3 linked regions of the Leucothrix mucor DSM 2157 genome follow. Each later gene encodes a partner of the first gene's protein in a complex. Links are inferred from orthologs where the notes say so. Each region holds a gene or a part of one and is shown in the gene's direction. Other genes may lie near its edges.

The links.
Region 2: the proteins of secY (region 1) and secA are in contact, whole or in part, in a crystal structure (PDB 3DIN), measured with the Thermotoga maritima proteins. The link is inferred for Leucothrix mucor DSM 2157 from one-to-one orthologs. Residues at the interface, in WP_004081795.1 of Thermotoga maritima: Glu108, Gly109, Glu110, Glu111, Ala236, Glu237, Arg238, Arg239, Ile240, Thr241, Ile242, Gln243, Tyr244, Ala245, Arg246, Arg247, Val248, Thr249, Gly250, Arg251, Arg252, Val253, Tyr254, Gly256, Ala257, Ser258, Thr259, Tyr260, Leu261, Pro262; in WP_004082002.1 of Thermotoga maritima: Glu261, Ala262, Arg263, Lys300, Ala301, Arg302, Thr303, Ile304, Ile305, Leu323, Tyr324, Asp325, Pro326, Val329, Ser330, Tyr333, Ile336, Lys340, Phe345, Val349, Glu363, Phe364, Tyr374, Ser375, Gly376, Gly377, Glu393, Ile395, Thr482, Ser483.
Region 3: secY (region 1) and secG share a complex: the UniProt entries of both Escherichia coli proteins name them as parts of the sec protein translocase complex. The link is inferred for Leucothrix mucor DSM 2157 from one-to-one orthologs.

What each region holds. Positions count from the first base shown.
Region 1 is NZ_ATTE01000001.1:4,772,095-4,775,134, forward strand. What follows is about bases 63-2,947. They hold secY (preprotein translocase subunit SecY), read left to right. Parts: upstream 63-781; coding sequence 782-2,113; downstream 2,114-2,947. Other genes in these bases: rpsE (30S ribosomal protein S5), read left to right, coding at 63-112; rpmD (50S ribosomal protein L30), read left to right, coding at 117-305; rplO (50S ribosomal protein L15), read left to right, coding at 308-742; rpmJ (50S ribosomal protein L36), read left to right, coding at 2,139-2,252; rpsM (30S ribosomal protein S13), read left to right, coding at 2,387-2,743. In the rest of the region: more of rpsE, read left to right, coding at 1-62; more of rpsK, read left to right, coding at 2,948-3,040. UniProt on the Escherichia coli protein: The central subunit of the protein translocation channel SecYEG. Consists of two halves formed by TMs 1-5 and 6-10.
Region 2 is NZ_ATTE01000001.1:536,299-539,733, forward strand. What follows is about bases 66-3,345. They hold secA (preprotein translocase subunit SecA), read left to right. Parts: upstream 66-460; coding sequence 461-3,145; downstream 3,146-3,345. Other genes in these bases: LEUMU_RS24295 (M23 family metallopeptidase), read left to right, coding at 66-190; argJ (bifunctional glutamate N-acetyltransferase/amino-acid acetyltransferase ArgJ), read left to right, coding at 3,171-3,345. Outside these bases: more of LEUMU_RS24295, read left to right, coding at 1-65; more of argJ, read left to right, coding at 3,346-3,435. UniProt on the Escherichia coli protein: Required for protein export, interacts with the SecYEG preprotein conducting channel.
Region 3 is NZ_ATTE01000001.1:708,794-711,889, forward strand. Bases 33-2,973 are described here. They hold secG (preprotein translocase subunit SecG), read left to right. Parts: upstream 33-1,271; coding sequence 1,272-1,676; downstream 1,677-2,973. Other genes in these bases: tpiA (triose-phosphate isomerase), read left to right, coding at 502-1,251; LEUMU_RS24395 (peptidoglycan-binding domain-containing protein), read left to right, coding at 2,121-2,973. In the rest of the region: more of LEUMU_RS24395, read left to right, coding at 2,974-3,096. UniProt on the Escherichia coli protein: Subunit of the protein translocation channel SecYEG. Overexpression of some hybrid proteins has been thought to jam the protein secretion apparatus resulting in cell death; while this may be true it also results in FtsH-mediated degradation of SecY.

The sequences.
Region 1 (3,040 bases):
ACGTAACCCAATCAACGTCGTGCGTGCAACTATCAAGGGCCTGGGTGATATGAACTCTCCTGAGATGATTGCTGCTAAGCGCGGTAAAACCGTAGAAGAGATTAGAGGTTAAGGTCATGTCAGCTGAAAAATCTTTGAAGGTGACTCTGGTTAAAAGTTTGATTGGCCGCCTGAAGTCACACCAGAGCTGTGCGTACGGATTGGGTATTCGCAAGATACACAATTCAGTTATCGTCACTGATACTCGTGAAAACCGTGGAATGATCAATAAGATCTCCTACATGGTTAAAGTTGAGGAAGTTTAATAATGAGACTTAATACGCTGAAGCCAGCAGATGGAAGTACTACCGATCGCAAGCGCGTTGGTCGTGGTATTGGTTCTGGTCTGGGTAAAACAGCTGGCCGTGGTCATAAAGGTCAGAAGTCACGTTCAGGTGGTTTCCATAAGTCAGGTTTCGAAGGTGGTCAGATGCCTTTGCAACGCAGACTTCCGAAGCTTGGCTTTACATCACGTAAATCTCGCGTAACCGCAGAGATTCGTTTAAGTGAACTTGCATTGCTTGATTCTGAAGTAATCGATTTAGATGCACTTAAAGCCGCTAATATTATTAGTAAAAATATTCGTTTTGCCAAAGTCATTTTGTCTGGAGAGTTATCCAAATCTGTGACATTGAAAGGCATCGGTGCTACCAAGGGCGCTCAGTCTGCCATTGAAGCCGCCGGAGGCAAAGTCGAAGCATAACCGGAGATAAACTCTGTGGCACGTCAGAATCCTACAAGTATGCTCGGTGGCATGGGTAAATCAGCTGAAATAAAACAAAGATTACTCTTTGTTTTTTTCGCTCTAATAGTTTACAGAATTGGTACTTTTATTCCAATTCCAGGGGTTAACCCAGCTGCTCTGCAACAATTTTTTGATCAAAACACCGGAACCATTTTAGGTGTTTTCAACATGTTTTCTGGTGGTGCGTTACAGCGTTTGAGTATCTTTGCATTGGGTATTATGCCGTACATTTCGGCCTCTATTATCGTGCAATTGATGACAACAGTTGTGCCGTCGCTAGAGCAATTAAAGAAAGAGGGTGAAGCAGGTAAGCGTAAGATTACCCAATACACTCGTTACGGTACTGTTGGTCTAGCATTATTTCAAAGCTTTGGTATTGCCATCGCCTTGGGTGGTCAAGATCTAGGTGGCGGACAAACCATTGCCCTGTACCCTGGTACAGGCTTTGTTATCACCACAGTGATCTCTCTCGTTACAGGAACTTTGTTTCTAATGTGGCTTGGTGAGCAAATTACTGAACGTGGTATCGGTAATGGTATCTCTTTGATCATATTTGCTGGTATAGTTGCCGGCTTGCCAACTGCGATCGGTGGAACGTTGGAATTAGCTCGTAATGGTGAGCTTCGTCCAGAGTTCGTTATAATCTTGCTCGCAATGGCAGTACTGGTGACAGCTTTTGTGGTTTTTGTTGAACGAGCGCAGCGTCGTATTACGGTCAACTATGCGAATCGTCAACAAGGTAGGAAGATGGCAATGGGTCAATCCAGCCATTTACCACTAAAGCTGAATATGGCAGGTGTAATACCTCCAATTTTCGCATCAAGCATTATCCTGTTCCCATCAACTTTGGGATCGTGGTTTGCTAGCGGCGAAGGAATGGAGTGGTTGCAGTCAGCGGTTAATAAGTTACAACCTGGTCAGCCTTTGTATATTTTGTTTTATGCATTAGCGATCATATTCTTTACTTTCTTCTATACAGCACTGGTCTTTAACTCACGTGAGACAGCAGACAATTTGAAGAAAGCAGGCGCGTTTATTCCAGGTATTAGACCTGGGCGCGAAACAGCTAAATATATTGATGGTGTGATGACGCGACTAACAGCGGTTGGTGCGATTTACATTACCTTAGTATGTTTGTTGCCTGAGTTTTTGATCTACGGTTGGAAAGTGCCATTTTACTTTGGTGGTACATCGCTGTTGATTATTGTAGTTGTTGTAATGGATTTCTTGGCTCAAGTGCAGGGACATATGATGTCTCAGCAGTATGAAGGCCTGATGAAAAAAGCAAACTTTAAAGCTGGTGGCAAGAATAAGCCGCGGACCAGTTGATAGTATTCTGTTAGAGGATTAAGTAATGAAGGTACGTGCTTCGGTGAAAAAAATGTGTCGCAACTGCAGCGTTGTAAAGCGCAAAGGTGTTGTGAGAATCATTTGTACAGATCCAAGACATAAGCAACGTCAAGGGTAATATCCCGTAAGACGATTTTTTGGGAAAACTTTTGGATATGAATAATATTCAAAATGTTTTCCCAAGTTGTATTGATTAACGTCAGTGAATAGGGTATATTTGCCCGCCTTTCACGACTGCCTGGAGATAGGTTCATGGCTCGAATAGCGGGTATTAATATCCCTGTTAACAAACACGTTGTGATCGCTTTGACCGCAATATATGGGATTGGTCGTTCGCGTTCGCAGGACATCTGTGCAGCAGCTAATGTTGCTACTACTACCAAAATTCGCGACCTGACTGAAGAAGAAGTTGAAAGTCTTCGTACAGAGATCGCTAAATACACGGTAGAGGGTGATCTGCGTCGTGAAGTATCCATGAGCATTAAGCGTTTAATGGATCTTGGTTGTTATCGCGGTATACGCCATCGTCGTGGTTTACCACTACGTGGACAGCGGACCAAAACGAATGCACGTACGCGTAAAGGCCCTCGCAAGCCGATTCGCAAGTAACAGACGATAGGAATTGAAACATGGCTAAAGCCACTAAAGCGCGTAAAAAAGTCAAAAAGTCAGTGAGCGATGGTATCGCTCACGTGCATGCGTCTTTTAATAACACGATTATTACAATTACGGATCGCCAAGGTAATACATTATCATGGGCTACTGCCGGTGGCTCTGGTTTCCGTGGTTCACGTAAAAGCACACCGTTCGCTGCGCAGGTTGCTGCAGAGCGTGCTGGTGAAGCAGCTAAAGAATACGGTTTGAAAAATCTTGACGTAATGGTTAAAGGTCCTGGTCCTGGTCGTG
Region 2 (3,435 bases), 4.2 Mb from region 1 along the record:
CATGAGTCGCTATGCACATTTGAATGCTTCAGACGTTAAGCTTGGTCAGCAAGTGGCTCGTGGCGATATCATTGCCAAAGTGGGAAGTACCGGCCGCTCTACCGGGCCTCACTTGCACCTTGAAGTGATCAAAGATAATCGCCGGATTAATCCGGAGCTTTTTCTGACCGGTCGGTCATTCCTGTATTAATTAAAAACAATAAACGTCTACAGGTTGCGTTAAGCGTGAATTTATCCGACGAACTGTACTATAATCTGCGGGGATTATTCAGTGCGGGTAGCTGGGGCCAGGGCGCACAACAAATATTAGCAGCCTTGCATTCCATAGGGATGACCCCACATCTACTTACTTAAAGCACTATTCATTATTAAGTTGTTCATATCCTGGGCATGAACGTCTTTAGCTCGCTTGCGTGCAGGAACAGATAATACCGGTATCACCGGGGAGAAAATAAATATCATGATAGGATCAGTTGCCAGAAAGCTCTTCGGTAGTCGCAACGATAGATTGGTCAAGGGTTACGCCAAGCTCGTTAGTCAGGTAAATGCGCTCGAGGAGCGTTTCAGCAAGCTGAGCGATGCAGAATTACAAAATAAGACGGTTGAGTTTCGTGAGCGCCTAGCTAAAGGCGACGCACTGGATTCATTGATTCCGGAAGCGTTTGCCACAGTGCGTGAAGCGGGTAAGCGCGTAATGGGTATGCGCCATTACGATGTACAGCTAATCGGAGGTATGGTGCTGAATGATGGCCGTATCGCGGAAATGCGCACGGGTGAAGGTAAAACACTGGTAGCAACACTAACGGTTTACCTGAATGCCTTACCAGGTGAGGGTGTTCACGTTATTACTGTGAATGACTACCTAGCGAGTCGTGATGCTGAGTGGATGTCGAAACTATATGGTTTCTTAGGCATGACCACCGGTATTATTGTTAGCGGTTTGGATCAGTCTGAGCGCCAAGCGGCTTATGCTTGTGATATCACTTACGGTACTAATAACGAGTTCGGCTTCGATTATTTACGCGACAATATGGCGTTCAATAAAGAAGAGCGCGTTCAACGTCCGCTAAGCTATGCGGTAGTGGATGAGGTTGACTCAATCCTTATCGATGAAGCGCGTACTCCACTGATCATTTCCGGACCCTCCAGTGAGTCGGCGAACCTTTACGGTGCCATTGATAAAGTTGTTCCTAATCTAGTGCCACAGGCTCCGGATGATGAAGAAGGACCTGGTGATTACTTAGTTGATGAGAAGTCGAAGCAAGTATTCCTGACGGATGCGGGTAATGAGCGTGCTGAAGAGCTATTACGTGAAGCAGGCGTTTTGCCAGAAGATGAAGGTCTGTTCGACAGCGCTAGCATCTCGGTACTACACCATCTGAATGCGGGTTTGCGTGCACATACGCTGTTCCAGTTAAACGTTGACTACATTATCAGCAATGGCGAAATCGTTATTGTCGATGAGTTCACTGGCCGTACCATGCCGGGGCGTCGTTGGTCAGAAGGTCTGCATCAAGCAATCGAAGCGAAAGAAGGCGTTGAGATCAAGCCTGAAAACCAGACGATGGCATCGATTACTTTCCAGAATTACTTCCGTTTGTACAAGAAGCTGTCAGGTATGACCGGTACAGCGGACACAGAAGCCTTCGAATTACAACAGATTTACGGCCTTGAAGTGGTAGTTATTCCAACCAACAAGCCAACAGCTCGTAAAGATGAAAACGATCTGGTCTACATGTCGCAAGAAGAAAAATACAATGCGATTGTAGAAGAAATCCATGATGCTCAGAAGCGCCAGCAACCAGTGTTAGTGGGTACGGCGTCTATCGATAGCTCTGAAGTGTTGGCTGCTTTATTGACTAAAGCCGGTATCCCTCACGAAGTATTGAATGCGAAGCAGCATGAGCGCGAAGCACATATCATTGAAAATGCGGGTCTGCCTGGCGCGGTAACCATCGCAACCAATATGGCTGGTCGTGGTACAGATATCGTGCTGGGTGGCTCGTTAGAAGCTGAGCTTAAATTAGTTGGTGATGATCCGGCAGCGATTGCAGCAGCGAAAGCAGATTGGCAGAAGCGCCATGACACGGTCGTTGCAGCCGGTGGTTTGCACATTATCGGTACTGAGCGCCATGAATCGCGTCGTGTAGATAATCAGTTACGTGGTCGTGCTGGTCGTCAGGGTGATCCGGGTTCCTCACGTTTCTTCTTGTCTCTGGAAGATAGCTTGATGCGTATCTTTGCCTCTGAGCGCGTGAAAAGCATTATGCAGCGCTTGGGTATGGAAAAAGGTCAGGCGATTGAAGCTAAGATTGTTTCCAAGTCGATCGAGAACGCACAGCGTAAAGTTGAAGGGCACAACTTCGATATTCGTAAAAACCTGCTGGAATACGATGATGTTGCCAATGACCAACGTAAAGTGGTTTATCAGCAGCGTTCTGAGTTGCTGGAAGGTGAAGATGTTCAGGAGTCTATTGAGTCTATTCGCTTTGATGTGCTTGATTCGGTTATTAGCCGTTTCGTTCCACCTCAAAGCTTGGATGAGCAATGGGATATTCCGGGTCTGACTGCAACGCTGAAAGAAGAGTTCGATCTGGATTTAGAAATTCAGACATGGTTGGATAAAGATGATTCACTGCATGAAGAGCCACTACGTGAACGCATTCAGGAAGCAGCTGAGAAGGTTCTGAAGCAGAAAGAAGACCTGATTGGCAGTGAAAACATGCGCAAGCTAGAACGTGATGTCATGCTGCACGTATTGGATGAAGAGTGGAAGGAGCATTTGGCAGCGATGGATTATCTACGTCAGAGTGTTGGCCTACGTGGCTATGCTCAAAAAAATCCAAAGCAGGAATACAAGCGCGAAGCCTTCGAAATGTTCCAAGATTTGCTGGATCGTATCAAGCTGAAAGTCATCGGCTTTTTGATGAAAATTCAGATTACACAAGATGCAGGTCAGCAAGTTGCACCACCTGAGCCAGAAGCAGCGCCAATGGAATATTCCCATGCAGAAGCGTCTAGCGCTTTAGGCGGCCCTGAGTCAGAAAGTGATGTGGATTTGAGCGGCTCTAAAGTCGGTCGTAACGATCCTTGCCCATGTGGTTCTGGTAAGAAATTTAAACAATGTCATGGACGCCTGAAATAAGCGATCATCAAAAAGGATTTTAAATATGGCTGTTAACTATACACCGGTTAGCGATGTGCTACCGATCGCGGGCATTCGTTTGGCAACTCAGCAAGCGGGCATTCGTTATAAAAATCGTGAAGATTTGTTAGTCATGGAGATTGCCGAAGGCAGCTCTGTGGCAGGCGTATTTACACAAAATCTTTTTTGCGCAGCGCCAGTGCTGCTTTGCCGCGAGTTTTTGGCAAAGCAAACGCCGCGTTATGTGGTCGTAAACTCCGGTAATGCCAATGCAGGTACTGGCCAGCAGG
Region 3 (3,096 bases), 4.1 Mb from region 1 along the record:
AGACATGAAAAAGGGAGTCCGAAGACTCCCTAAATCATTGAATAAGTGGCGCACTGGGAGAGATTCGAACTCCCGACCCTCTGGTTCGTAGCCAGATACTCTATCCAACTGAGCTACCAGTGCGTGCTTTCAAGGCGGCGAATAATGAAGGTTTTGAAAGATCATGTCAACAACTAATTTTCAAAAACTTTATTAATCATTTCAAGGAACATTGCAATGGCGGAGAAGGAGGGATTCGAACCCTCGATACGGGATAAACCATATACTCCCTTAGCAGGGGAGCGCCTTCAGCCACTCGGCCACTTCTCCAACTGCAAGATTTCTTGAAGGGCCGTAGAATACTCACAAACTTTATTTTCGTAAAGTCTTTTTTTAATTTTTTTTGATTATTTTAAAAAAACAGTTTTTGAGCGAATTCAGCTGGAAATATTTGATTTATCGTGTCAGTCAGTTTAACCTTCCGCGATTGTGTTAAACGTGGCACTTCAACAGGAGCAGCTAATGCGTAAGACATTGATTGCAGGTAATTGGAAGTTGAATGGCTCTGGTGAGAGTATCACTGAGTTACTTAAAGGTATTGTTGCTGGTTTGCCGGAAACAGAGTCTTTATCCGTTGCAGTATGTCCTCCTTATATATACATACCGATGGTTGCTGATATTTTAAGTGATCAACGCGTTATGGTTGGCTCACAAAATGTAGCTGCCCATGCAAAGGGAGCATATACCGGAGAGATCAGTGCCAGTATGTTGAGTGAATTCGGTTGCCAGTATGGCTTAGTCGGTCACTCGGAGCGTCGTAGTCTATATAATGAGGCGGATGCCGATGTTGCGGTCAAGTTTAAAGTGCTAAGCGACTCGGGTATTATTCCGGTGCTATGTGTTGGTGAAACACTAGAAGAGCGTGATCAGGGTGTGACCGAGTCCGTAGTGTCTCGTCAGATTCAGGCAGTAATTGATCAGCACGGTATTGCTGCGTTTGCAGCGGCCGTGATTGCGTATGAGCCGGTTTGGGCAATTGGTACCGGAAGAACGGCTACGCCAGAGCAGGCACAAGATGTGCATGCGGCTATTAGAGCGCTGCTGGCGACATACGATAAGGCAATCGCGGATACTGTTCAGATTGTTTACGGTGGTAGTATGAATCCCGGTAATGCCGCTGAACTGCTGGCAATGTCGGATATTGATGGCGGCCTGATTGGTGGCGCATCATTGAATGCAGATGACTTCCTGGCGATTTGCCGGGCGGCTTAACTTAGAAAAACTTAATTATTATGCTCTATAACATTTTATTGATCGTGCAGTTAGTTGTCTCCCTTGGAATTATTGGCTTGGTGCTAATGCAGCACGGTAAAGGAGCTGATGCTGGTGCCGCATTTGGCGGAGGCGGCGGAGGTGGCGCTTCCGGGTCTGTATTCGGTTCTCAAGGTTCGGGTAATTTCCTGAGTCGTTCAACAGCTATCTTAGCGACTGTGTTCTTTGTTAACTCTTTGTTACTGGCTTGGTTGGTTGCTCATCCAGAAGGTGGTACTCAAAGTGTTGTAGAATCTGTCGTAACAAGTACTAGTCAAGCACCAGAAAAAGCAGTACCATCTGCGCCTTCTGATGTACCGGTGCCAGCGGCGGCCTCAACGCCAGCAGAAACAGCTTCGGATGTTCCTGTCGCACCAAAAGAGTAAGTTTTTATCAGTGCCGATGTGGTGGAATTGGTAGACACGCCATCTTGAGGGGGTGGTGGCCCTAGGCTGTGCCGGTTCGAGTCCGGCCATCGGCACCAAGTATTATGCAAACCGTTAGTCACACTAATGAGTGTTGTAACAAGAGGCCTGATTTTTATCAGGCCTTTTTTGTATGTTATTCAGGCTGGGTTTTGCTGAATTCTATATCCTCTGCTCCACGACATAATCCTAATAATAGTGTGTACCTCAGAGGGGCCGGTATCGCAATGTTAAGAAGGTTGCCCATTTGTCGGGGATGGATTATGCTTTGTCGGCAATCTATAAAGGGGTGTCGTAGTCGCCTGACTATGAATACAGAAAATAATCACAGGGACCGTCGAGTTCCATTTAAGTGCCCAACTCAGTCACTACATATTAAATGGTAGTATATTTTAGGAGTTCCAAATGCTGAACAAGAGTTATGCCTCAGCGGCTATTCTATCTTTATTAATCCCAATGTCTTACGCAGCTGAGGCAGACCGTGTCGATGCAACTGATACTTTACCTGATGCTAAGCCTGGCGAATGTTATTCAAAGGTTATCGTACCGGCTGTTTTCGAAACAGTATCTGAAGAAGTGCTGGTAAAGCCTGAGACTAATACTGTTGAAATTGTTCCTGCAGTGTTCGATGTTCAAGAAAAAGAAGTACTGGTTAAAGAGGCGTTCACTCGCTTGAAAGCAGTACCTGCAAAATACCGTACTGAAACGGAAGAAGTTGAAGTTTCTCCAGCACGTTCTGAGTGGGTTACCCGTTTAGATCGTCGTGGTATTCCTGCGAGCCCTGCATTATTGGCAGCGGCTGTGACTAATGGTGTTGACCTTGAGTCTGCTAAGCCTAGTCAGTGTTTCAGCGAGTACTATGTTCCTGCTAAGTTTGAAACAACTGAAAAAGAAGTGCTGGTTAAGGAAGAAGCAGAGCAGATCAATATCGCTGATGCTCAGTACGAGCAGACAGAAGAGACTGTAATGGTTAAGGCATCCAGCAAGGATAAAGTCCTGGTGGAAGCTGAGTACGAAGTAATCGAAGAGCAGGTAATGGTAGAGCCAGCTAAGGCCGTTTGGAAAAAAGGAACTGGCCCAATTACTCGTATTGATAACGCAACAGGCGATATCATGTGTCTGGTTCAGATCCCTGCTGTTTATAAGACCATTAAGAAGACTGTCTTGAAGGCGCCTTCAACAGTTGAAGAAGTTGAAGTACCTGCAGAGTCTATCGTTGTACCCGTTAGCCGTTTGGTTAGTGATTCAGCGGCAGATCGTGAAAAACTACCAGCAGAATTCAGTACAGTTAAAGTAACGACTAAAGTTGCTGATGCTGCGTTTATCTGGAGAGATTCCGAAGTATCTGGTGAAGGTACTGCGACGGGTAACAGAATTTGCT